One region of the Anaerobacillus sp. QJM3NY_32 genome, then DNA from elsewhere that is predicted to be linked to it. Evidence: predicted binding sites of a transcription regulator. Region 1 holds the regulator's gene; the other holds the start of a gene.
What was found. Region 1 encodes LexA, which represses DNA repair genes until DNA is damaged. Its sites were predicted from a motif close to CGAACATATGTTCG; they were not measured.
Positions count from the first base shown of each region.

Region 2: a site for LexA is predicted at 2,129-2,142, ahead of addB (helicase-exonuclease AddAB subunit AddB). Genes of this name have one in related genera too.

Region 1 covers NZ_CM149684.1:1,967,352-1,979,272, reverse strand. Annotated here, with positions in the region: tRNA gene AC0VYH_RS10545 (tRNA-Sec) at 339-435, shown strand; gene AC0VYH_RS10540 (DUF4183 domain-containing protein) at 440-781, opposite strand; gene AC0VYH_RS10535 (DUF4183 domain-containing protein) at 902-1,282, shown strand; gene AC0VYH_RS10530 (DUF2621 domain-containing protein) at 1,373-1,798, shown strand; gene AC0VYH_RS10525 (CcdC family protein) at 1,833-2,321, opposite strand; gene AC0VYH_RS10520 (Na(+)/H(+) antiporter subunit B) at 2,432-2,887, opposite strand; gene AC0VYH_RS10515 (cytochrome c biogenesis protein CcdA) at 2,908-3,618, opposite strand; gene AC0VYH_RS10510 (M15 family metallopeptidase) at 3,724-4,608, opposite strand; gene AC0VYH_RS10505 (YneF family protein) at 4,723-4,950, opposite strand; gene sirA (sporulation inhibitor of replication protein SirA) at 5,043-5,486, opposite strand; gene AC0VYH_RS10495 (HesB/YadR/YfhF family protein) at 5,648-5,935, opposite strand; gene AC0VYH_RS10490 (DUF896 domain-containing protein) at 6,053-6,289, opposite strand; gene AC0VYH_RS10485 (YneB family resolvase-like protein) at 6,356-7,006, opposite strand; gene yneA (cell division suppressor protein YneA) at 7,010-7,330, opposite strand; gene lexA (transcriptional repressor LexA) at 7,482-8,105, shown strand; gene AC0VYH_RS10470 (hypothetical protein) at 8,356-9,645, opposite strand; gene AC0VYH_RS10465 (iron chaperone) at 10,164-10,535, opposite strand; gene AC0VYH_RS10460 (Type 1 glutamine amidotransferase-like domain-containing protein) at 10,599-11,234, opposite strand; gene AC0VYH_RS10455 (GNAT family N-acetyltransferase) at 11,292-11,846, opposite strand.
Region 2 covers NZ_CM149684.1:1,531,525-1,543,445, reverse strand. Annotated here, with positions in the region: gene addB (helicase-exonuclease AddAB subunit AddB) at 1-2,057, opposite strand, end outside; gene AC0VYH_RS08320 (hypothetical protein) at 2,247-2,441, shown strand; gene AC0VYH_RS08315 (spore coat associated protein CotJA) at 2,553-2,768, shown strand; gene AC0VYH_RS08310 (spore coat protein CotJB) at 2,772-3,035, shown strand; gene AC0VYH_RS08305 (manganese catalase family protein) at 3,056-3,625, shown strand; gene AC0VYH_RS08300 (TVP38/TMEM64 family protein) at 4,366-4,992, opposite strand; gene AC0VYH_RS08295 (pyridoxamine 5'-phosphate oxidase family protein) at 5,094-5,549, opposite strand; gene AC0VYH_RS08290 (hypothetical protein) at 5,811-7,229, opposite strand; gene AC0VYH_RS08285 (hypothetical protein) at 7,367-7,888, opposite strand; gene AC0VYH_RS08280 (hypothetical protein) at 8,114-8,332, opposite strand; gene AC0VYH_RS08275 (protease complex subunit PrcB family protein) at 8,503-8,952, shown strand; gene AC0VYH_RS08270 (DUF3891 family protein) at 9,292-10,050, shown strand; gene AC0VYH_RS08265 (hypothetical protein) at 10,184-10,324, opposite strand; gene AC0VYH_RS08260 (hypothetical protein) at 10,427-10,666, opposite strand; gene AC0VYH_RS08255 (aspartyl-phosphate phosphatase Spo0E family protein) at 10,719-10,874, opposite strand; gene AC0VYH_RS08250 (GNAT family N-acetyltransferase) at 11,114-11,584, opposite strand; gene AC0VYH_RS08245 (HD domain-containing protein) at 11,604-11,921, opposite strand, start outside.

The DNA.
Region 1 (11,921 bases):
ACAAAACTGTTACACCGGCTTTTCACCACTGTACCACCCAAGCATCTGTTATAGTTCGTTATAGAAAACTGTTTCATTTGAACAATTTGTCGAAATCACGAATAATGGGAAAAGATACGCTTTTTGTCGATTCATCTGATTTTTCCACATTAATCTATACTTTCAAAATTGTTTAGACCTTTTTCGACAAATGTCTTTGATGAAAATCTGCACAAACACATTTAAGTAAAACTTTACTTGGTGTTTTACTTAAAGTTTTCTTAGAATAATCTTATTGAGCACATGTGTTGAATTAATCAATTTTTTCCGTTACTATATTAGCGTAATACTTTTTATATGGGGCTGGTTGTACGTCTGGTGAGTGCCACGGTCTTCAAAACCGCCTGGGAGGCGCGTGCCGTCTTCGGTGGGTTCGATTCCCACACAGTCCCGCCATTCTTTAAACTTTGATCATTTGCAAGATAATGGCCGTTCCTTCAATCGGCGCATCTTCGGTCAAAAGTATTAAGATCCCCTCATCTACTTTATAATTCATTTCAGGTTGCAGCACTGCATTTATAAATAGATTCATGAAGGAAACGTCCTTACTCGATAAAATTTGATGATTACCATATCCTTTTACGGCGTCTTTGTCTGTAAAGGTTTTTTGATATCCATTTGCAATAGCAAAGTATTCGTAAACTCGCACTTTCGCCGGAAGCTTCGCTCTGAATGGTTTCGAATTTATAATAGGTAGCATAATTTTAGGATTGTTACAGCGATCGGTTCTCCTCTTATTCATCACTAGACCCCCTCCTCTCTTTACACAACGCACAATTTTTTACTAACGAATTAAAACAAATGTTTGTCCCCTTACATAATATTGTTATGAGCATATTATAAAACGACAGGAGGTGAACGAATGGCCTTACAAATCATGAAAATTGTAGCTAACGTGACGACTACTGTTGCGACCACTCCTGATACCCAACGTTTTTTCTATAACACAACTAGCTTAATTATTGGCGCAACCACTCTAACAATTGATGCGGCAGATTTCTTTGATGATACAGGAGCCGCGGTAACAACTTTACCTACACTAAATACAGACAATAGCTACTTTAACGTATATGTAAATGGTGTCTTACAAATGCAGGACCTCTCAACTTATACACCAGGAGCTACAGGTGTCGGAGAATTAGCATTTGACGTTCCTGCCGCTACGTCCCTATTATTAAACACCCCTATCGTCGTCGAAGTAGTCAACTTCACACCTTCATCATCGTCTACGATAGAAACGTAACTCCCCTACCCTCTTGATTAAAAAGCGCTTTCGGCGTATAATGTGACCGTATTCATACAGTTTATATTATGATGCCATGAGGTGAGTGCGTTGGCAGGATGGTTTCAATGGTTTATCGTTGGATGGACAGTGATCTTAATTTCACTAATTGCAATTGGTGGATTCTTTATGTTTCGGAAGTTTCTCAAGCGCCTTCCAAAAGAAGATGGCAAGTCAACTCTTGACTGGCAAGAGCACTACATTGAACAAACGAAGCATATGTGGAGCAGTGATCAAAAAAAGTTATTAGACGAACTAGTCGCCCCTGTGCCTGAATTGTTTCGAGATATTGCTAAGTATAAGATTGCAGGAACAATTGGCGAGCTTGCGTTAAAAGAAAAAGCGAAAGATATGTCTCAAGACTTAATAATTCGAGGGTATATTATCGCTACTCCAAAACGAGATCACAAATGGCTCGTGAAAAAATTAAATGAAAAGCGAATTGATATGAGCCCCTATCATCATTTGCTTCAATAAAAAAACTCGTTTAGCAGATGCTAAACGAGTTTTTTTAAAGTAATGTTTGATGAAGTCGACCACTGTGTCCTCGGCTTCGTTCCGTTTTCTTAAATTGATAATACATCGAAATTCTCCATGGAACGATCATACCAAATGCTAATACGAAGAAAAGCGAGCTTGTTTGAAGCACAGGGATTGACTCGCCAATGATTAGTTTAAAAACGATTCTTACTAGAAGTAAGCCGATCAAAATAAACGCAAAAGCTTTTGAACGTGTTAAATAAATTTGATCATCTTTAATTTCAAACTTAGACGTCCGAATCAATAACAACGAAAAAGCCGCTCCAACTGATAGCGCTTCAATCGCTTCGTACCACGGAACCCTTGCATCCGGAACAACGAACATCAAAAAACCAGTTGCCATAAAAAAGGGCGGAAGTATTATTTTCCTTATTGTTGCAGGTTTCTTTGAAGCTTTCAACCTGATTACTACCATCGCAAGAGCCATCATAGCTCCAACAACTGTACTTAAAATCAGCATATACTCATCCCTCACCTATACCGTACTACCCATCATTTCCATTGTATGTGGAAGAGACAAAAAATACAAGCGCATGAAAAAAAGAACGGTGCACAACCGTTCTTTTCACATTAACCATTTACTTTTGAAAGTTCTTCTTCGCCTTCATCTGCCGCAATGCTTAGGATAATCGTCATCGTAACACCGACAACCGTAAAATAAACGCCTAGGTCAAATAACATTGCTGTCGCGAGGTGAGAATGACCGAGAATCGGAAGCTCAAAGTACGCGTCTGTCTGACTCAAGAACGGCTGTCCAAAAAGAAAGGAACCGACGCCAGTGAGAACAGCAATCAGAAGACCGATCGGAATAAAGTTCTTAAAATCAATGCGGATGACCTTATTCATGGTTTTAAAGCCATAAGAGATATAAAGAAGCACCAGAGCACCCGCCGACATAAGTCCTCCGATGAAACCTCCACCAGGTGCATTATGACCAGCGAAGAATAAGTATATTGAAAATCCTAGAATAATAAAGACGATAATCGTAGTCGTCGTTTTAAGTATAAGGTCATTTGTCCCCTTCACACTTCTACACCCTTTCTTTATTAAAATCCTTGAAATCCACCAAACAGGTTATTTACAAGGAACGATGTAAACATTGTCATAAAGTTAAAGTAAAGCAAGATTCCCATTACAATCATTAAGTACCCGCCAGCCTTCATGATGAACCGGCTATTTTTCTTAATCCAGTGCATTCGACCGATAAAAAAGGACAGAATGAAAAATGGAACAGAAAAACCAAGCGTATAAGCTACCATGTACATGAAGCCAGCTCCAGGGTTTGAAACACCCAACGCAATAACCGCAGCTAAAATCGGCCCTGTACAAGGTGTCCAACCTGCCGCAAAACCCATCCCAATTAAAATCGATCCAACAAAGCCAGATGGGCGGTTTCGAATTTTTAACCTGCGATCTTTCATTAGAAAGTTCGGTGTCCAAAAACCTACTACTACAAGTCCAAATACCACAATCAAAATGGCTCCAACTTGACGAAGCAGCTCTTTGTACTGAATAAATAAATTTCCAACGAGCGATGTTGACATCCCTAATACGAGGAAAATAATTGAAAACCCTATTAAAAAGAAGATCGTATGAAGAATTGCCCTTTTCTGCATCATTCCTCGTTCTTCTTTCAAGTCGTCAACGGATACCCCAGTGATATAAGAAATAAACGCTGGATAAAGCGGTAGCACACACGGTGAGATGAACGATAAAAAGCCGGCTCCGAACGCTAAAAACAAGTTCAAATCTGCCATTAAATTACTCCCTGTCTAATGCATGATCTTATCATGTGCATGTCGTTACCATTTCAACCTCTATTGTAAACGATTTATCTTATTCAAACTATGAACATTCCATAACTATTTTTCTTCAGAGAAAAATTCTTCAAGCGTAACGCCCGCTTCATGAACATCAGAAGCCGCTTCCTTGCCCACATACCGAACGTGCCATGGCTCATACTGATAGCCAGTGATATCTTCTTTTCCTTTTAAGTAACGAACAACAAAGCCATATTCATGCGCATGCTCTGCTACCCACTTACCTTCTGGCGTATTGCCAAATTCTTCGGTAAGAGAGCTTCCTAGAGAAGGCGTGCTAATATCCATCGTTAATCCCGTCTGATGTTCACTCTGCCCCGCCTGAGCGCTAACCTGGTTCGCTACTTCTTCTCCACGCTGTTCAGCATTATAAGCAAAAATAGCTTCCTGTCGCTCATAGGAGCGGTAGCCAGAGACAGCTTTTAATTCAAATCCATCTTTCTTTGCACCGGCAAACATTTTTTCAAGCGCTGTAGCCGCTTCCTTGACCATCAACCTTTTAGGATCATCTTTTGGTGCGTATGAAGAAACATCCGGTTCCACAAGATTTTGGGGCACAAAGTCTGAAGGTAGATTTCGCTCTTTATTTGCCACAACATAAATACTGTCTGGATTCGTTACAGTTAAATTCTCTCCATTTTTCTCAACTGTTTCAGCCATCGTTGGATACGCTGCTGATTTATCCTTTTTGGCCTCATCGCTTTGATCGCTTTCTTCATCTTCTTTCTTGCTGCTATCATTTTGCTTGTTATTGTTTTGGTTTCCATCATTATTTTCAATACTATTCGAGGAGCCGTTATTCGTCTGTCCATCATTCTGTGACTGATTCTCTGTCTGGTTAGACGTTTGCTCGTCATCTCCCGCCTGGCATCCGGCTAAAAGCGCGAACGAAAGACCTGTTGCTACTACTAAATTTTTCATTGTCATGTGAACACTTCCTGATTTTTTATAGTCTAATCTATCATACCATCACACCAATTAGACCCGTCAACCAAAATTACTCCATACAAAAAGCACTCTGTTACCAGAGTGCTCAATAAGCTATTTATCGTTGTTTGTCATTTGACTATTCATAGCCTTCATCATCTGATTAATCTTCTTCTGAGAAGGTTTTTGCCCCATTTGCATCATCATTACACGAAGCATATTTTCATTGATAGGGGGATTCTTCTTTAAATAGTCCATCATATATTTGCGGGCAATAAAAAAGCCAAGTGCTACTCCAGCAATCAACGCTAGCACGCCCACAAGCGTGTACATCCACCACATTCTAGATTTCCTCCTTATTCTTTCTCTTCCAATAGTGTACTACAACCCTTAATGATTATACAATAACGTCTATTAAAATAGTAGGAGTTTATTCAAACTAGTTTCTGTTGTTTAATCGGGTTAAGCCACCCGTATCGACCGGATTGGAAGTCAATCGCAAAGAACGAAGGAGTTAATTTTCGTATCACTTCAAAAAAGACTGTTTCAGCCTCGTTTGATCCGCTAGCATATATATTTATCTTCTCGCTTCTTACAAATAAAGATGCATCACTTTTAGATTGTTTAATACACAATCGATGCCCTTCATTTTTATATTCATACGTGCGAAAGCCACCCAATTCATTGACCAAACAGGTATTTAGTTCTTCTTCTTCCACAGGCTCTGTAATAAAGGCTACCTGTTTTTCTAGAAGCTCTTTCTGATCAGCCTGTATGGCCCGCTTCCTTTCGAGGAAAAGTTGATACAACAGATGCTCCTTACCAGCATATTGTTCTGCAATGTGCTGCTTAACGAAGTACATTTCGTAATGCCTCATATAACTCCCCCCCTGCCCAAGAATCCACTCATATAAAAGAAAGTATAAATGAGTTCTCATAAAATGATTGTCTATACATGGAGGCTAGCTTTCACTAGTTTTGTCGAAATCAAAAAGACCTGTACTATAACATATATGTTATAGTACAGGTCTTTAGAATGCTATGCCATACTCGGCAGGTCACAAAGAACACCGCCGGATCTCTCATCATAATCAAGCTTCATTCGATCAACAAACCATTGATCGTCCGGTCGAACGAAGTACGTAACTCCTCCAATTTCTTGCTTATAATCATCATATGAAGGCTTATCAGACATGACCCCAAGAGAAAAACCTCCGCTGTCTCCACTCCCTGCGTAGCGTACGAATAACCTCAAGCAATCACCGTTACCAAGTTCCATTTCATTTTTGTAAAACTCAGCTGCAGAATCAGTTACAACAAACATCATATCCGCCCTCTCCGTTTTGTATTAGTACATCTTGTTATAGTACAGTATAACGAATATTTGAAAAATTGCAACCATAAAAATAGCCTAATTTTGCTTTTCGCAAAATTAGGCTATTTTCTACTGAAGAAAGCGACGGTTTTTCTTGCTTTCCTTAAGCTTTTCAGGTGTTACATCTGTGCCTTCTTCATCCACAACTTTTATAGAATGAAGTTGGTTTTTGAAAGAAGAACGGAAATTTGCTAAATATTCCTTACGTAGCTTTTTCTGTTCTTTTTTCTCATCTTCTGTTAATGATGACTCTTTTGCTTTACGAGATAGCTCGTTAATTCTTTGGAGTTTATCTTCAAAAGGCATGTAAAATAGCTCCTTTACTGAAACTTGTATCTCACATGCTAACGCATGTTTTGAACATAGACAAGTTTAGTGCTTCTCGTTCTGCTCGTCAACATATTCCTGATAACGTCTATGTACCGTTGCTTTCGAAGCGTGATGTCCAAATCCTTTAAGCGTTGCAGCTATCTCATTAAACGTAAGACCACGGTTTCGTAGATTAACAATTTCTTCGATTGGAACTTCCACCCGCTCACGCCCACCTTGATTTTGATGGCTGAGGTTTCGCTGTGGTCGATAGCCTTCTTTAACCGCCTTGTCCATTCCACGTTTAATTTTCAGATTATGAAGCTTGCGCTGAAATTCTTCAACGATACTAACGATCTCAAGAACCATCGAATCAGATTCCGACAATTGAAGTTCTCCGTTTTGATTCACTGTATAAATCGTCCCTCCATATTTATGGACGGCATGTAGAAGAGCGATCTTTGCATTCCCTCTCCCAAGTCTTGTTTCATCTTGAATGAGCAATGCCTCAACATGCCCCTCTTTCAATAAGTCAAGCACCTCAAGTATGCCATCACGATCAATGTCATACCCGCTGTGCTTTTCTTCAATCAAGCGCTGTATAATAAAACCTGACTGTGATGCAAATCGTTGTAGTTCTTCTTTTTGCCTGGCAAGAGAAGACTCCTGTGCTTCTTTCTTTGTGCTTACCCGACAATAAATAACGGCGTTCATACTTTATTCTTTACCCCCAAGTGCGGTAGCGTTCGCTTCAACAGGGATGATGAGAGTATCTCCTGCTGTAATTCGGTTTGCATCAATGCTATTCACTTCTTCAACCCAACTGACGAACTTCCGATCAGACAACTCATGAGCAGTACGGTATTCTTCCGCAATTTCTAAAACAGTATCTCCCTGCTCCAATTGTACCGTTGTATAACGATCATACTCCTCAGCTGCAGCTGTTCGCAAAGATAGAAACACAATAATTAACACAGCTACAAAAGATATAATGACAAGAAAATCAACTCCAGACAAGCCCCCAGCTTGCTTTCTCATCCCAATCACCCCATATGCGAATATTTGTTCTGTTTTTAGTATATCAGAACCTCTGTTCGTGTCAACTAATTTCTTCGAACTTATGTTTGTATGCGAACAAAAATTCTGGTATACTACTAACAAATAGATAGATTGGAACGAGGTGCCAGATATTATGAAACTATCAAAGCGTCAGCAGGACATTCTGGACTTTATTAAAGTCGAAGTTAAGCAAAAGGGTTATCCACCCTCCGTAAGAGAAATTGGCGAAGCTGTTGGACTTGCTTCAAGCTCCACTGTCCATGGCCACCTGGCAAGACTCGAGAAAAAAGGGTATATCAGACGAGACCCAACAAAACCAAGAGCCATCGAAGTGCTTGGTCTTGATGAAACGATCGATATTCCTCGTCAACATACTGTAAACGTTCCCGTCATTGGTAAAGTAACTGCTGGTCAACCCATCACTGCCATTGAAAATGTAGAAGAATACTTCCCGCTTCCAGAACAGTTTGCACAGGATGAAGAACATACCTTTATTCTAGTGATTGAAGGGGATAGTATGATCGAAGCTGGTATTTATAACGGTGATATGGTTATTGTGAAGCAACAACCAACTGCAAATAACGGTGATATTGTTGTCGCGATGACAGATGAAGCTGAAGCAACTGTTAAACGATTCTTTAAAGAAAGCAACTACTTCCGACTTCAACCGGAAAACTCATCGATGGAACCGATCATTCTTGATTCCGTTTCTATTCTTGGTAAAGTAATTGGGGTCTTTCGCTCCATTCACTAGAAGCGCTGCGTGCGCTTCTTTTTTTATGTTATATAAGCTTTCTGGGCTATATCAATACGAGCTTCTTCTCTTCTTTTATTTATTAACCCCTCCGTCTGTGTAAATGATCGCAGTTTGAAGAGCATAGGGGTGTAGCTTTACATTACAACCAACCTCACCTACCTACTTTTAACTCTTAAAGGCTATACAAAACCGCCCTTCATTTAAATAAAGGGCGGTTTTGTATACTTCTAACATAATTCTTAAACGGTTACTTTTCAGCAGCCTCTGAAGCCGCTATAACTAATTCAACTGTTTGATCTACTGTCGCCTGACGGAACTTTTGGAACTCATCAGTGATATAAACGGAAGGATCTTCAGGATAGTACTCCTGAGCGGCTACGTGAAGGTGTCCACCCGGAATATCATAAGCTCCTATCCCAATTCGCACGCGATTGGATCGGTACTGACTTTCATTCGATAAGTAGCTTCCGCCTCCTCCTTTACGAGCTTTTGATCCTTCAGTCGGACCCCCTTCATGGCACTCATACGGTTTATCACGATATTCTGGTGCGAGCCATTCGCATACTTCATCGCCTCTTTCTACCGGCCATGGTCCAGTATTGGCTGCAATCATTTCCTTGTAAGGAAGCGTTGTTTCAATAAATTCCGGCAGTTTTTCAGGCATCGGCCAATTGCTCACTGTCGGAATAACTTCTGAGCGATCTTCAAGAGTGTTTCCAACCCCTGTGCGCCATCTCCCGGCAAACCCTTCGATGGTCATAGCTTTTGGACCACCTTGACTGATTGTCATCATGAGATCCACCTGCTCTTTACTATTAACCAGGTAAGGTCCAAAAGTATCTTCAACGATTCCTTCATCAAAATCATCCCATCGTACCGGAAAATTCGCTGCTTGAATAAAAGCTGGACCTTCTTCCGTCAAAACGACTTTCCCATCCATCTGAAGCGCTGCAGCGCCAGAAGGGTTTGATCTCCTAAATTCCTGTTCTAAACGGTATGGATCAAATCCGCTTACTAAAATACGCTTAACTTTCTTCCCTTTTGGAAAATCAATAGAAGTAATTCCCCTTGACGTGTACTCTAGTTTCTTCATCAGTTCTTCTTGCTTTTTCTCCGTTACTGTATATGAAGGTTCCCATTGCCTGAGGGCAGCAGTCATATGTAATCGAGTCCAATAAAGCGGGCGATCATCATAACGATCTAGTTCCCCTAAATCATTTCGTTCTCCCTGAGCTCGAGCAACAGCCGTCTCCCACAGCTTCTCACCATGCTTTTCGATCACTTTCTCTGCTTTTTTTACACTTTTCGCTTTGCACAAATCCTCCTTAAATTCATCCGCAAAAACTGTAAACTCCGCCTTATCCATAATTTGCTGTGGGATTGGGGCACCGTCTTCCATTCGCTGCTCCTCTGGTGTTAGCGCCGCATCAGTGTTAAAGCAATCACCTTTGGCACTTCCAGTTAACGGTAAGAAACCGAAAGTTAATATCCCTACAATAAAAAGCGCAATTCCATATTTCCATTTCCTGGATTTCATATGTCTTTTTTCCTCCTCTTCTAGTTGAACTATCTTCTATTTTAGAGATATGAGGTTGTATTTTTCAAACTATTACAAGTATTCTGATCAAAAATGAATCATTCGAAGTGGATCATGTATGGATAACATACTTATGTTAAAGAAAACCGTGACGTTTTCTCTGCATCTTTCGACATATAGATAAGCTTACCTATCATTTAATGAACTGCATTTCTAGCCTTTTTCGATTTTTCCAGACTGAATTAATTTGTACTAAAAAGGAGCAAGCTCGCTGATGGAACTTGCCCTACGCCGTAATTTATTATTACTTAATTTATACACGTGTATTTTTTCACTTACCTGTAATTTCATAACAGAAGCCGCTATCCCGATGAGTCACATAATGATGCCAATATGGGCAAAAATAAATAGAAGGGTTCCCGTTGACCATATATGAACCTCATTTAGTTTTAAACGTTAATCTCACATAGCGACTACCAAGCGGTTGGTCCAAATAGAAGCCTGTCCCGTCTATTTATTCACTTGCGCCAGAAAGTTGAACAGTCTGCCTTATCATGAATATTGAATTCGATCATTTTTTTAAGTAATGAAAATTCAACTGAACTACCCCACGGAATACGCATTAGTTGTTTAGTGTGATCATAGCCAGCAAGTTTCATTTCTTCAGAAAAATGAACAATTCCAGTCTTTTCAGGGGCAACAGCCAAATGATGTTTTGCTACGCTAAAGGCAATAATAAATGTTCCGTGATCTGTAAACATTGGCTGATTCCAGGCAATTTTCGGCACCAGGTTTGGAAATTCATTTTGTACCCAGGTCAAAATTTGTTCCGTTCGCTCTCGGTGCTGCAGGTTCTCTATCTTTGCTAGATATTCTTCAAATACATCCATTTTTAGTCCTCCTATAAAACAAGCAATTGTAGTGATGTACCATATCTCACTGAGATAGTGCCATTACAACTCACTATTCATCACTACTATATCACCAATCATTTGTAGTTTACCCTCTTCAAAAATAATTCCATCGCCGTCATTAGCTGCATAAACAGTTGTTCCTGTTCTCTTAGCGTACTCCCAAACTTTACTCTTATAATCTGAACTCCAGCGATTGTAGTGAGGTAAAAACTCGAAATCGACAAGACCCATAGTTTGGTGCACCGCCTCGCTAGTTTTTTCTGTATACATCTGAAATAGCTTTGTAGATCTACCGAGTTGAACCGCTCCTCCGCTCACCCCAACAAGAATTCCTCCGCGATTATAGAAATCTAAAAGAACATGATCCATATGCCGATGATTGAGAGCCTTACTAAATTCTAGCGGATTACCTGCTGAGAGATGGATTATATCTGAACTCAATAATTCATCTATTTTCATAGGTTCAAATTCACTGTATAAATCGAAAAACATGATATTCTCGATTCCATAGTTTCGATAATAATTCACTTTAGCTCCAAAATAATGCTTTTCTTTATCCTCCGTTGAAGGTATGTAGCTAATCTTTTTGTTTCCACCACTAAACAGTAATCCATCTAATCTACGGTTGCCGGGTGTTTCATTTACTTGATCGCTATAAAAATACAACTTTCCCATTAATACACCTCATTCATACCCCTATACGCTATAGTCAATTTAAATTCTGTGCGTTTATTAACTCTCACGATATTCATTCCATTCTTTCGCGAGAAGACTGTACAGGATGGTGTCATGAAAGTGATCGTACAAATATTCAGCGTCTTTTATGATTCCATCGGGTTTAAAACCAAGACGTCTCGGAATTCCCTGACTTTTTTTATTCTCTATCCCGCACTGTATTTCAATTCGGTTCAATTTGTATACTTCAAATGCCTGGACAATTAGTTCATTAACGGCAGCTGTCATAATCCCCTTACCCTGGAACTTATCTGATAGCCAATAGCCAATACTCGTTTTCTTGTTAGACCAATCGATGCCATGGAATCCTACCACGCCTGCTAATCTTTCATTGTACACAATACCTGCTTGAAATCCATCATGTGAAGAAAACTGTTTTAGCCACATTTCAATCACTGGCATATAATCCTCTTTTTCTTTCATATTGTCCACCCAGGGAAGCCACTCCCTTAAATAATCTCTTGAATGGTCAACCAATTCAAATAGCTCTTGCGCATCTTCCATTTGAAGTAACTTTAAGGAGACCTCTTCATTCACTTTTAAACTAAACATACGATACCCCCACCTTTTCCTTATTCATAAATATATAGAAAGCTAATTAATACCAATTATTTCAAAAAATTTAGA
Region 2 (11,921 bases), 440 kb from region 1:
ATCACAATAGATGGCTGCAATCCCTTTCCTTCTTCATCCGCAAGAGGACAACTTACCCACAGGGCATCAGATGGCGTTGACAAGGAATGATAAATTAAAAACTCTTCGTCTAAAAGACGTCGCTTTAATCCGGGTGCTAGCTGGATCCCCTGTTCTTCTAGCTTTTCTCGATCCTGTTCATTCAAAAGCCCATCTTCCTGTATTCTTGATGGTAAAACTCCTTCATTGACACCTAGCAAAAACCCACACTTCACATCAGTAAATCTCGTTCGATCAATGCTACCGATCACAACTTGATCAAGTGAAGCAGGTACAAGGGCAAACTTCATGTTTTCCATCCCAGCTTCAAGAAGCTTCGTAAATTGCTCTATTGAAAGTTTTTGATCACCAATCAATTCAACCGTTTCATCAAGCAGTGCAATAACAGCATCCCAAACTTGATCATGCTCCCGTGCTTTCGAAAGCTGACCTGCTTCTTCTGCTTGTACCTTCAATCGATCTATTTTTTCTGCAGCATGACTATTCTCTAGAAGATAATAAAGAATTTCACACATCTCGCGAACGGTTTTTGCTTTCGTCATTTTTCTTTCAAACTTTTCGAGCGGTGTAACAATCCATTCTTTCGTCTCATTTAGTCGATCTTCCATTTTTTCGAGGTCATCCGAGGTGACCGTTTCATCATCTTCGAGCTGTCGGTAGATATTCGCTTTAAAGCGCTCGTCCGTTTTCCAGCGATAGCCCTTAATGCCTTTAGCAATCACATAATTTTCGAGTTCATCCATGCGCTCGCGAATGGTTTCGACACTTTCTTCTGTATCGTCAGGAAAAAGCAATTCTGTTTTGACACAGCGAAATACAGATTCATAGCGCCAGTTATATTGAATAATATCTAGACTGGACCTTATTAATTCAATTAGCGGGTGATGCAGCATCGTCCTTTTTTGGTCAGAAAAAATAGGAATTCCATGATCGGCATAGATCGTTTCGACAAGTTCATAATAAGAAGCCATGTTACGTACCATGACTGAAATGTCTCTATATCGATAGCCTTCATCGCGTACTAATCTAAGCGTTTCACGCGCTGCCGCTTCAACTTCGGAACGGATATTCACCGCATGATGCACTTGAATATGCTGAAGACTTCCATTATAAAGAACTGGTGGTCGTTCACCATAGTTGGCTTCTAAATGAGCAAGTTCACTATTGTTATAGCGCTTTTGATCAGCTAGAATTATCGGTTCCTTAATAGCAGCCCCCTCTTCATGCGCAAGTCCTTGAAGAGTTTGATATGTTTTCGCTGGCTCATGAAAGAGATCCAGTTCATGAATGCTTGAAGGATTCATCTCGGGATCCATCGTGATGGTAACTGTAAGGTTTGTTCCTTTTTTTATTAAAGCCTGAAGCACGAGAAGCTCTTGAGGTGTAAAACTATGAAAACCATCAATCCAGATAGAGGCACCCTCTAAGTAGCTTGACGCTTCGATTTTCTCAGCAAGCAATGCCAAATAGTCTTCCGAATCAAGATAAAACCCGAGCATTTCCTTCTGAAAAGCATCATAAACAAGGTGAAGATCATAGAGCTTATCTCGAAGTAAGCTTCGCTCATCTTCATCATAAAGATCATCCGCAAAACGTTTTATATCTTCCGGTTCAAGACAATACCGTTTAAACTCTGTTACCATGTCATTCAGATGTTCCACATACCCTGTTTTTTCAGAAGAACGCTGATAAATTCTTAGCTTCTGTTTATTCTCTTCGATGATATGACGTAACATCATACTTGTTCCTACGCTCGTTAAGTGTGGGCGGGCCATCCCTCCCGTTTCTTGAAGAACTTTCCATGCCAGTCTTGTAAAACTAAAAACCTGAGCACGAATCATTCCTTTTAACCCTCTATTATGTACTAGTTCATATTCTGATTGAAAAGTCATTTGCTCTGGTACAAGATAGATCATATCTTCACCAAGCGGGCGATCGATCAATTCTTGCTGCATTTCAGATAAGCAATGCTCTGTTTTTCCACTTCCAGACCGACCAATCACAAACTGTACCGCCATGTATTCTACCTCCTACACCGTATATTCTTTGTCTATTATCTCATGTTTTTCTTCAATTGGATAGCAAGACAAGAAAATACGTTCGCATCTAAAGCGACATTATTTGTAAATTATAACACTCGATGGTTTTTAGAATGGTCCGTCAGGGTATATCAAATATAAGAACATATTTACAAAGGAGTTTTGACAATGGAAAAAGAATTCAAAACATTTAAGTGGGAGCTAAATAGACTAACAAGAGACATGACCGAATTTGTGCATAGCTACGAAAAGCTCGACGAAGGTCAAAAAAGAAGTGTTGCATCGAACTATCCATTTAAATCAGATCTTCATGACCTAAAGAATATGCTTGCTACGTGGAACAATACGGTTAATAAAATGTAAAAAGATGAGGAGCACTCCCACTTTAGGGGGTGCTTCTTTATTTAGAAATCATGTTTCTTTCATAACTTCATACATCTAAAGAGTAGAGATTTGTATAGAAGGAGGTCAACGATGTATACCCACAGAAAGTATTACGAGCCTTATGTTAGTCCATTTGATCCATGTCCTCCTATTCGAGTGAAGTCTTACTCCACTCCTCCTAATCTTTATATGGGATTTCAGCCCCCAGGACTGGAGCAATATTCCGCACGTGAAGCTCTCTCTCGAGGTACTCTCTGGAAAGCCTTCTATGATCCCTATCCTTATCCTTCAAAGCAGGGGGAGTAAAACATGTCTAAACAGCTACCGAAAGCCTACTATGAGCTGTTAGAGGAACTGCAGGCCACTGATTTCGTTCTCGTTGAACTGACTCTTTACCTTGATACACACCCGGATGACTACGAAGCCATTCAACAATTCAATGAATATGCCAAAAGAAGTAAGCATCTTAAGAAACGCTATGAAAAGGAATATGGTCCCCTTCAGCAATACGGCAACAGCTATTCAAACTACCCATGGAATTGGGGCGACGCACCGTGGCCATGGCAAGTCTAGTCTGGAAAGGGTGAACCTCAATGTGGCTATATGAAAAGAAATTGCAATATCCCGTTAAAGTCAGTACATGTAACCCCATGCTTGCCAAATTTTTGATTGAGCAATATGGCGGTGCTGATGGTGAACTAGCAGCAGCCCTCCGTTATTTGAATCAACGGTATACCATTCCAGATAAGGTCGTTGGGTTATTAACCGATATCGGCACAGAAGAATTTGCTCATCTCGAAATGATCGCTACAATGATCTATAAACTCACAAAAGACGCAACAGCAGATCAAATGAAAGAAGCTGGACTCGGCGCCCACTATGCTAATCATGACAGTGCCCTATACTACTCCAATGCCGCTGGCGTCCCATGGACAGCAAGCTACATCGCCGCCAAAGGCGATCCAATCGCCGACCTATACGAAGACATCGCCGCAGAAGAAAAAGCAAGAGCCACCTACCAATGGATCATCGATCTCTCAGACGACCCAGACCTAAACGACTCCCTCGCCTTCCTAAGAGAACGAGAAATCATCCACTCCCAACGCTTCAGAGAAGCCGTTGAAATACTTAAAGAAGAAAGAGATAAGAAAAGGATATTTTAAAACGAAATGCGGAAGCGCCCGTATAGCCTCGACAAGCGCTGGAGCCCTCTAAAAAGAACACGCTCTTTGTGTTCATTTTAGAGGGTGAAGCGATCGAGAGGCTGGGCGCTGCAGCTAGACACGAAATGCGGATGTGGGCGGTTAGACACGGCAGGCACTGGAACCCTATAAATTGAACACGGTCTTTGTGTTCGAGTTATAGGGTGAAGTGACCAAGTGTCTGCCCACTGCAGCTAGACACGAAATGCGGATGTGGGCGGTTAGACACGGCAGGCACTGGAACCCTATAAATTGAACACGGTCTTTGTGTTCGAGTTATAGGGTGAAGTGACCGAGTGTCTGCCCACTGCAGCTAGACATGAAATGCGGAAGTGGCCGTTAAGGGGCGACAAGCGCTGGAGCCCTGTAAAAAGAACACGGTCTTTGTGTTCATTTTACAGGGTGAAGCGATCGAGGCCCTGGCCACTGCAGCTAGACATGAAATGCGGAAGCGCCCGTATAGCCTCGACAAGCGCTGGAGCCCTCTAAAAAGAACACGCTCTTTGTGTTCATTTTAGAGGGTGAAGCGATCGAGAGGCTGGGCGCTGCAGCTAGACACGAAAAGCGGATGTGGGCGGTTAGACACGGCAGCTAGACATGAAAAGCGGATGCGCCCGTTTACCCTACACAGGCACTAAAAGCTTAAAACCAAATAAACAATAACACGCAAAAGCCATCCCCTTTCGGGCATGGCTTTTCCTTTATCTCACATGATCTTCAGTACGATGTTTTCTCGGGCGTTGATTCAATTTGACTTCAATTAGTTTGCCTGCTCCCCATAATACAACTATGGCAGTGAGAATCAGCACCATCTCCAAAGGACGATGGATCAGGGCGAAGACATCATGTCCAATAAAAGACACGATCGATATCATCACCATTTTCCCTAGTAAAACGGCGAGTACAAAGCTTCTAATGCTCATATTTGACAGACCCGCAACGACATTGATTAAAGCTGATGGCGTAAATGGAAAACAAAGCAGAAGAAATACCATCCCAAATCCATGCCGCTCGATCCAGCGAAGTGTTTTTTCGATTTTGGCATGTTTTGTAATCACTCGCATGAAGCGCTGTCTAGCAAGCTTTCTGACCACTATAAAAACGATCAAAGCGCCAAGAGATGCACCAAGCCATGAAAGTAAAGAGCCATACCAGAATCCATACGCAGCCGCGTTTCCTGCTACAAAAAGAAAAAGGGGCAATATGGGAATCACAGCCTCAAGCATTGGTAGCAAAATTCCAGGCAAAGGACCAAGTGCACGATACTGACCTAGCCACTCTCTGATTGTTTCTTCATTCAAAAAGTCTTTAATCATTTCCCATTCCATATGGGAATCAACCTCGTTTCCTGATGCATACGTCATAGCGAAAGCACATAATGCTTATTTCTTATATTAAATCACAAAAAATTATGATAAGAAAGTCTCGTCTATTTTAACAACGCTTCGTACACTTCTTCATCAAGAGCTTCCGCTTTCTTTTGATTATATGTTTTTTCATATTGTGGTTCTGCCGTTATTTTCGCACCCCAGAACATGCTTTCTGCGACTTGAGTAACTTCCACATTAATCTTAGCAAGCTTCAGCGACACTCCTTGCATCGCTTCCTCTAGGATAGATGCTTTTCCGTGAATGGAATATACCGTTTCCAATCCGATTATTGTAAAGACAACATTAGAATGCTGTTTGACATTTTGAATTGTTTTTGAGTTAGAAGTCACAGAAAAGCGAATATTATTTTTATCTAGGCTTTTCACCCATGATATCGCTGATACATTGGGTGTATGGCTTTCATGATCAATCGTTGCAAGCATTACAAGCTTTTCTCCTTCTAAAAAGGTTACAAGATCTTCTGTTAGCTCTGTCATATTCCCCTTCTTCGCCAAAATGCCTCATCCTTTCAATTTCTTTGATCTATTGCTTTCCTAAAAGATTACCACGAATCCCTCTTAATGGAAACGCTTCACCATTTCAAACCGAATTTATTGTATAAGGAAGACTATATTAATGAACCTCATTGATGATTAATATAAGCTAACATATAAAAAAAAGCCGTACTCACGTGAGCACGGCTAACAGGGGGAAAATCACTTTCAAACTACTTAGGGGGTTTGATAAAGAATATTCCCGAATGTCAAAAAACCAAACTACAAATTTGAAAATAAATTATTTTTTTCATTCATTTTAAGTGAACCACTTATATCAAGGTTAATCGACTGGAATTCAGGTAAATTTGAAAGCGTCATAGAAACTGGGAGACCTGATGTGAAATGCTCATGATCAAGATCAACCTGTATACTGTTCGGCTCCCCGATAGGTCTTGTTTGATAAATAAGAATAGAACTCTTCTTATCATCTTTTAATTCTAAAAGAATAGGCTTGCGGGATTCAATAAGCTGTCGCTCCTCTTCTGAGGCAACATCAAATCGCTCTTCATAAGTCTTTCGGCTTTCAATATAGTACTGATTAAAAAATTGCGAACTTATTGCTTCTTCAGCATCAAATGAGATCACAAGTTGCTGACCATCATCCTTTAATTGAACAGAATAAGAGATTCCGCTATACTCTCCAATGGTTACCTTTTTTCCCTTTTCCATCGCTACCAAGTCAGATTGCGCGATTGTTTTACTGATGGATCCGTCTTTATTAAGGATCACTTCATTTAATCGATATGAGAACTGTTTCTGTATTGCTTGAAAAGGTTTTAAAGGAAGATAACTTCCATCCTTGTCTTCCCTTACATCATACTCAATGGAGTACGGGTTTTCTCCAGTTGTATTAGTAATAACAAACTTTGTTTGCGGATCGTACTCACCTTCAATATAGAGTTTATTCATGTTAAGACCTGCTTCAAAATGAGAAAATGTAAGCTCGCCCCCCCCTATTTTTACACTTTCGTTCAAATTTGTTTCAGCATATACACTTCCTGCATAATCACTTTCCAAAGGCAGCTCCTGATTTTCCAAGTTCACCTTCTCATCATTTCCTTGAACATAGGCATCTCCAATAAGAACGGAATCTGCTGAAGAAAAACGATTGAACTCATTTATAGTCCCACCGGCCTCATGATTAGGTATTAGAATATCGGCCTGATAGATACGGTGATTCACAACATGAGGCTTGCCATTTTGCTCCATAGAAATGTTCTGCTGATTAACTAAATATGATTCGTTTGATTCTTCGATACCTGTAAAGCTAACTGACCCGATATGTAATCTTGGTAAATTATATGGTTGATCACTTTCCTTCAACGAAAAGGAATAGGTAAGATAAACGGCTCCGTAATTTAGAACCATTACATCATGGATAATTAAATCTCTCTCGGCTGAAAGAAGGGGGATGCGGCGCTCCTCCCCACCCAATACTCCTAACTCTCTTGCTAGTCGGGTCTGCGGAACACTGTTTTCCATTGCTTCTTCCCAATTACTAGTAGATTCGTATACTTCAAAAAGAGACTCATCCACTTTAAAATTAGGCTCCCCATTCTGAATCTGATTGAAAATAACAAGAAACAGGACGAAAGATAAGAAAATTCCGATAATTTTATATAAATTCAATTTCCTCACATAGATCCCTCACTTCTAATCGTCATACCTTTATTCTATCAGTTTTGAACTTATGATTTAAACAACAGTCCTTTCTATGTTTCCTTATAAATGAATAAACAAAAAAACTCCCTCTAAGGAAGTTTATGGTTATTTTATTATGGTGCAATTTCAACTGGAATTCGAAACAAGAAACTCTCTTCTTTATTATTCATCACAATAGGTACTTTAACTTCAATCTGATATGCACCTGGATCTAGAGGTTCTGTAGCAAGTGAATCCCCTTCGATAATTTCATCATTAGACACATTCTTTTCGACTGAAGGTACTAAAGAATTATATGGAATAACAACTTCGTCTGTATTTTGTTCAGTAATTTGGTAATCCAATAGCCTGTCTCTTACTACCTCAACCTGAGTATTCTCGTCACCTTCATACTTTATCTTGGCAGTAAGGGTAATACTGTGATCTTCTGCTAGTTTACTATTCACCAGAGCGCCTATAGGCATTTTTGGCTGCGTCTCCGATCTTGATACCACGTCTCTTTGATTTTCACTAAGCAAGTATTCACTAGTATTCATTTTCCGATCACTAAACAGTACATTGACAGCGCCTACAATAATAAAAACAATAAAAAACAATATAATTAGCTTAGAACTATCTAACTTCCATTTCTTCATAACGACATCCTTCCACGCTTATCTCAATGCACCTAGTATATCATTTCCTTATCCGAATATAACAAAAAAACTTTAATGAATAAGAAGTTTTGATACACTAAAATAAAGATCCAGAGAAAGGATGTCATTAGATGGATTTGATTATAGATGTACTTTATGGAACTGGAATTGTTTTCTTACTGATTGCTGGTTTGTATTTAGTTGATCAATTCCGCAAATAAGGCCTTATGCATTAGGTCCTGCTTTGTACAAGACCGATGGTGATGGATCAATAACGGAGGCATCATATTCCTGTTGAACTGACCCTTGTGGCATTTGTTTAATGATGCGAACGAGTTCTTCTTCATCAGGATTGTACCCTTTTCCTGATAAGTACTCCATTATTTCTCTAGTACTCACCGGTTCCTCAACATTTCTTAAAAAGCTTAAAATTTCATTCTGCATGATTTGTCTCCTTTCAATACGTCAACGTCTCACATTTTTATTACCCTATTAACAGAAATTATAATCGTTTTCACACCCGACTCTTTCCAAGCGTAATGAAATTCGCTAAACTTAAGATAGTTTCAGCTTTACTAAAATGAAAGATTCTATATAGAGGAAGGAGTAGGACATTGCGTTCATTATTACTAGTTATTTCAATGATGTTCGTTATCTTGGCGGGGTGCGGTAATAATTCATCTCAAACCTCTAACGAATCGAACGGAGGAGAACAAATGCAGGAAAACATCGCTTTTGAAACAGTCGAAATGCAGAATGCTCCTAAAGATGTTCAGACAACCGTTCAACAAAAATGGTTAGAAAAATCCACTTTTACAATTCCATCAAATGACGATCTCTATATTATTATTACTCGTGGTGAGATGCCAACAGGTGGTTATTCAGTCTCAATCGACAGTATCATTAAAGAAGGCAACGAAATTGTTGTCTCGTATTTCTATACTGATCCGAAAAAGGATGATATGGTTACACAAGCCATTACAAAACCAATTGTGATCTCAAAAATCGAGATGACGAATACTCGTGTTAATTTTAAAGAAATTCAAAAAAGCGTTCCTAATTAAGGATTCGCTTTTTTGTTACACACAAAATCACAACGCTTACAACAACCGTAATGAGCCATTAACGGAGGAATTTCGCTTTTATTTATCCAGCTCCATTCCCCCATGGCCTCGATCACTTCATCTCTCATGCTGAACACAAATCGCGTGTTCATTTGAGAGACTCCAGTGATTGTCGGCCATTAACGGGGAATTTCGCTTTTATTTATCCAGCTCCATTCCCCATGGCCTCGATCACTTCATCTCTCATGCTGAACACAAAATAGCGTGTTCATTTGAGAGACTCCAGTGATTGTCGCCCATTAACAGGGGAATTACGCTTTTATTGAAAGGACTGAGGATATGATTGTTTATGAAGATAATGATTATTTTGTCATGATTACACAGCATGATCACGCTTTGCTTTCAGGGCAGTTTGCAGAAGCGTTGCGGAAGTCTTTTTGGCCAGGTAATCTCTATCAGGAAGATGTTTTATATGCGATAAAACATCATGATCGTGGATGGATTCCACTTGATGAAGTTCCATTTTGGAATGATCGACGCGAAGCACCCTACTCCTTCTTAGACTTTCCTCTAGCTACTAAGCTAGAATTCTATAAGAAAGGGATCGAGGAAGTGAATGAAAAAACAACTTACGGGGCTTTTCTTTGTAGCAAACACTATCGCTCTTTCTTTAATGGTGCCGAGTCTGAACATGCGATCCGTTTTTACGCAGAAGAAGAGAATAGACAGGATCAGCTCAAGGAATCAATTGATATACCTGATGATCTTCTAACATTTCACTATCAGCTTCTTCAATTTTGTGACGACCTGTCGCTCTATGCATGTTTTCAAGAACCGGGTGTCCAAAAAGAGGAAGAGCTCTCCTGGTATCGGAATGGATTCCCTCAATCCTTTTATTTTCTGGAGGAACAGGATTCAATACAGACAAGCTGGAAATCTACTGATACGATACAAATATCTCATCCTCTATTTCATGAAGATCACGTCTTTCAAGTGCAGCTTAAGCGTGTTCCAAAAAAACTGATCGAAACTGAAGGAATTTCAAAAGCTTATCAATCCACTCCAGTTGAATATCGTAGATTTCACTTTAGTAGCTAATGCTGACAATAGACAGTGAGATATTTGCCTCTGAACGAAAGCCAGATTCATCACGTCAACTTAAATAGGAACTTCCTAATCATTTAGGAAGTTCCTGTGTGAGTATACAAAGTCCCCTCTCCTAAGAAAGGCGTTAGAAAAGTAACGTTACAAAATAGAAAATAGTTCCCAGACCGGCAATGGAATAATTAAAAAGGCGATTGTTTTCTGACCAATTCTTTTCAGCGTTGAATTTTTCAAAGGCAAGCATTCGATAATTCGTCTCGCTTCTCATTCTCAACACACCCTTATTCGATTATTCTAACTATTCTTTCTATTATTGTAAGCGCTTACTTTCTTAAAGTAAAGGTTTAACCACAACAAAAAAGCCGTTTAACTAACGGCTTTCACACTGGTCAAGTGGGTCTACTTCGTTTCGCCATGTTTCTTCGTTACGCAGTGCAAAAAGTAGCCAATCTTCGTTCCCATTATAATTGGAGTCGTTCCATTCGCGGAAATGAACCACTGATTGAAAGATCTCTCCCTGAATTGATTCAATTAATTGGTTCCTCTTAGGATGATCTTCTATCCAATCAAACAACTCTTTTGTGAGAATTGATTTGAGATCGAACTTCATAAGGTTTCCTCCTTTACTTTACCACACAGGAAGAAAATAGCAGATGTTAGTTTCACAAAACTTCCTCATTTTGATGGTTCATTTGCATTAGGGCATTTAATAATCGGTCAAGCTCCTGACTACAGCGAATGGTTCTCTCTGATGCAAATCCATATCGTCCCGCAACTTCAAACATTTCTTTGCGTTTTTTTTCAATTGCATCATACATGTCTCATTCCTCCTCATGCCAATACATTACCATTATGCCCATTTCTAGAAGGAATCAAAACGTATTCGACCAAACTTCCTATGCTATGTCAGAATTAGTAGGAATAAGACAAAATCTTTTGCTAAACTCGATTAATTGTGTAAAGAAATAGCTCTCTGTATGAAACTATCCTCCTGTATAAGGTTACTTATATAGTTCTCTTATTCCCCTTTTTCAATTGTTTAATCCATCGTTTGCATTTATAGATGAGTGCTACTCCCATTTCTTCTTATCATGATATTAAAATTCGTCGAGCCGTTCGTAAATGATTTTTCAAATGTGAATCCCGCTCTCTCATACACCTTGATCGCTCTCCTATTAAACGATGCTACAGTCAGTCTGAGACCTAAGAACCCATTGTATTCAATTGCATAAGCAAGTCCTACCTTCAAAAATGCCAATCCTGTTCCTTTGCCTGTCTGATTAGGATGTAGTCCAAGGCCAATATCGATATAATTCTCCTCGTAGGCGTCAACTTGGTGACCAGCTGGTACTTGCGCCGATTCTCCATAGCAAAAGTACCCAATCAAATTTCTTTTGTCATCGATCACATAAAAATAGGCCCCGTTCATAAACTCTAATAATTCTTCTTGATCGCCTTTAAAACTATACAAAGAATAAGGTTCATCATATGTCCACGTTTGAATTTCGCGTGCCTTTTCTAAAGTCATAGGGTGAATTCTCATAACCTTATCGATTCCCTTCCCACTCTCCATGAAATTGTGATAAAAATGATTGTATAAAGTCATGCCGTTCTTCTGCAAGACTTTTTCCCGTCTCGGTATTCATAAGATCTTTTAATTTCAAAAGTTTTTCATAAAAATGATTAATAGCGGTAGACTGTTCATTTCGATAGGCATCCATTGTCATATTTGTTCTTGGTTCAATAGAAGGGTCATAAATCACTTCTGCTTTGGAGCCGGCGTACACAAACGTTCGTGCGATGCCAATCGCCCCTATCGCATCTAATCTGTCCGCATCTTGCACAACTTGTGCTTCGAGACTCTT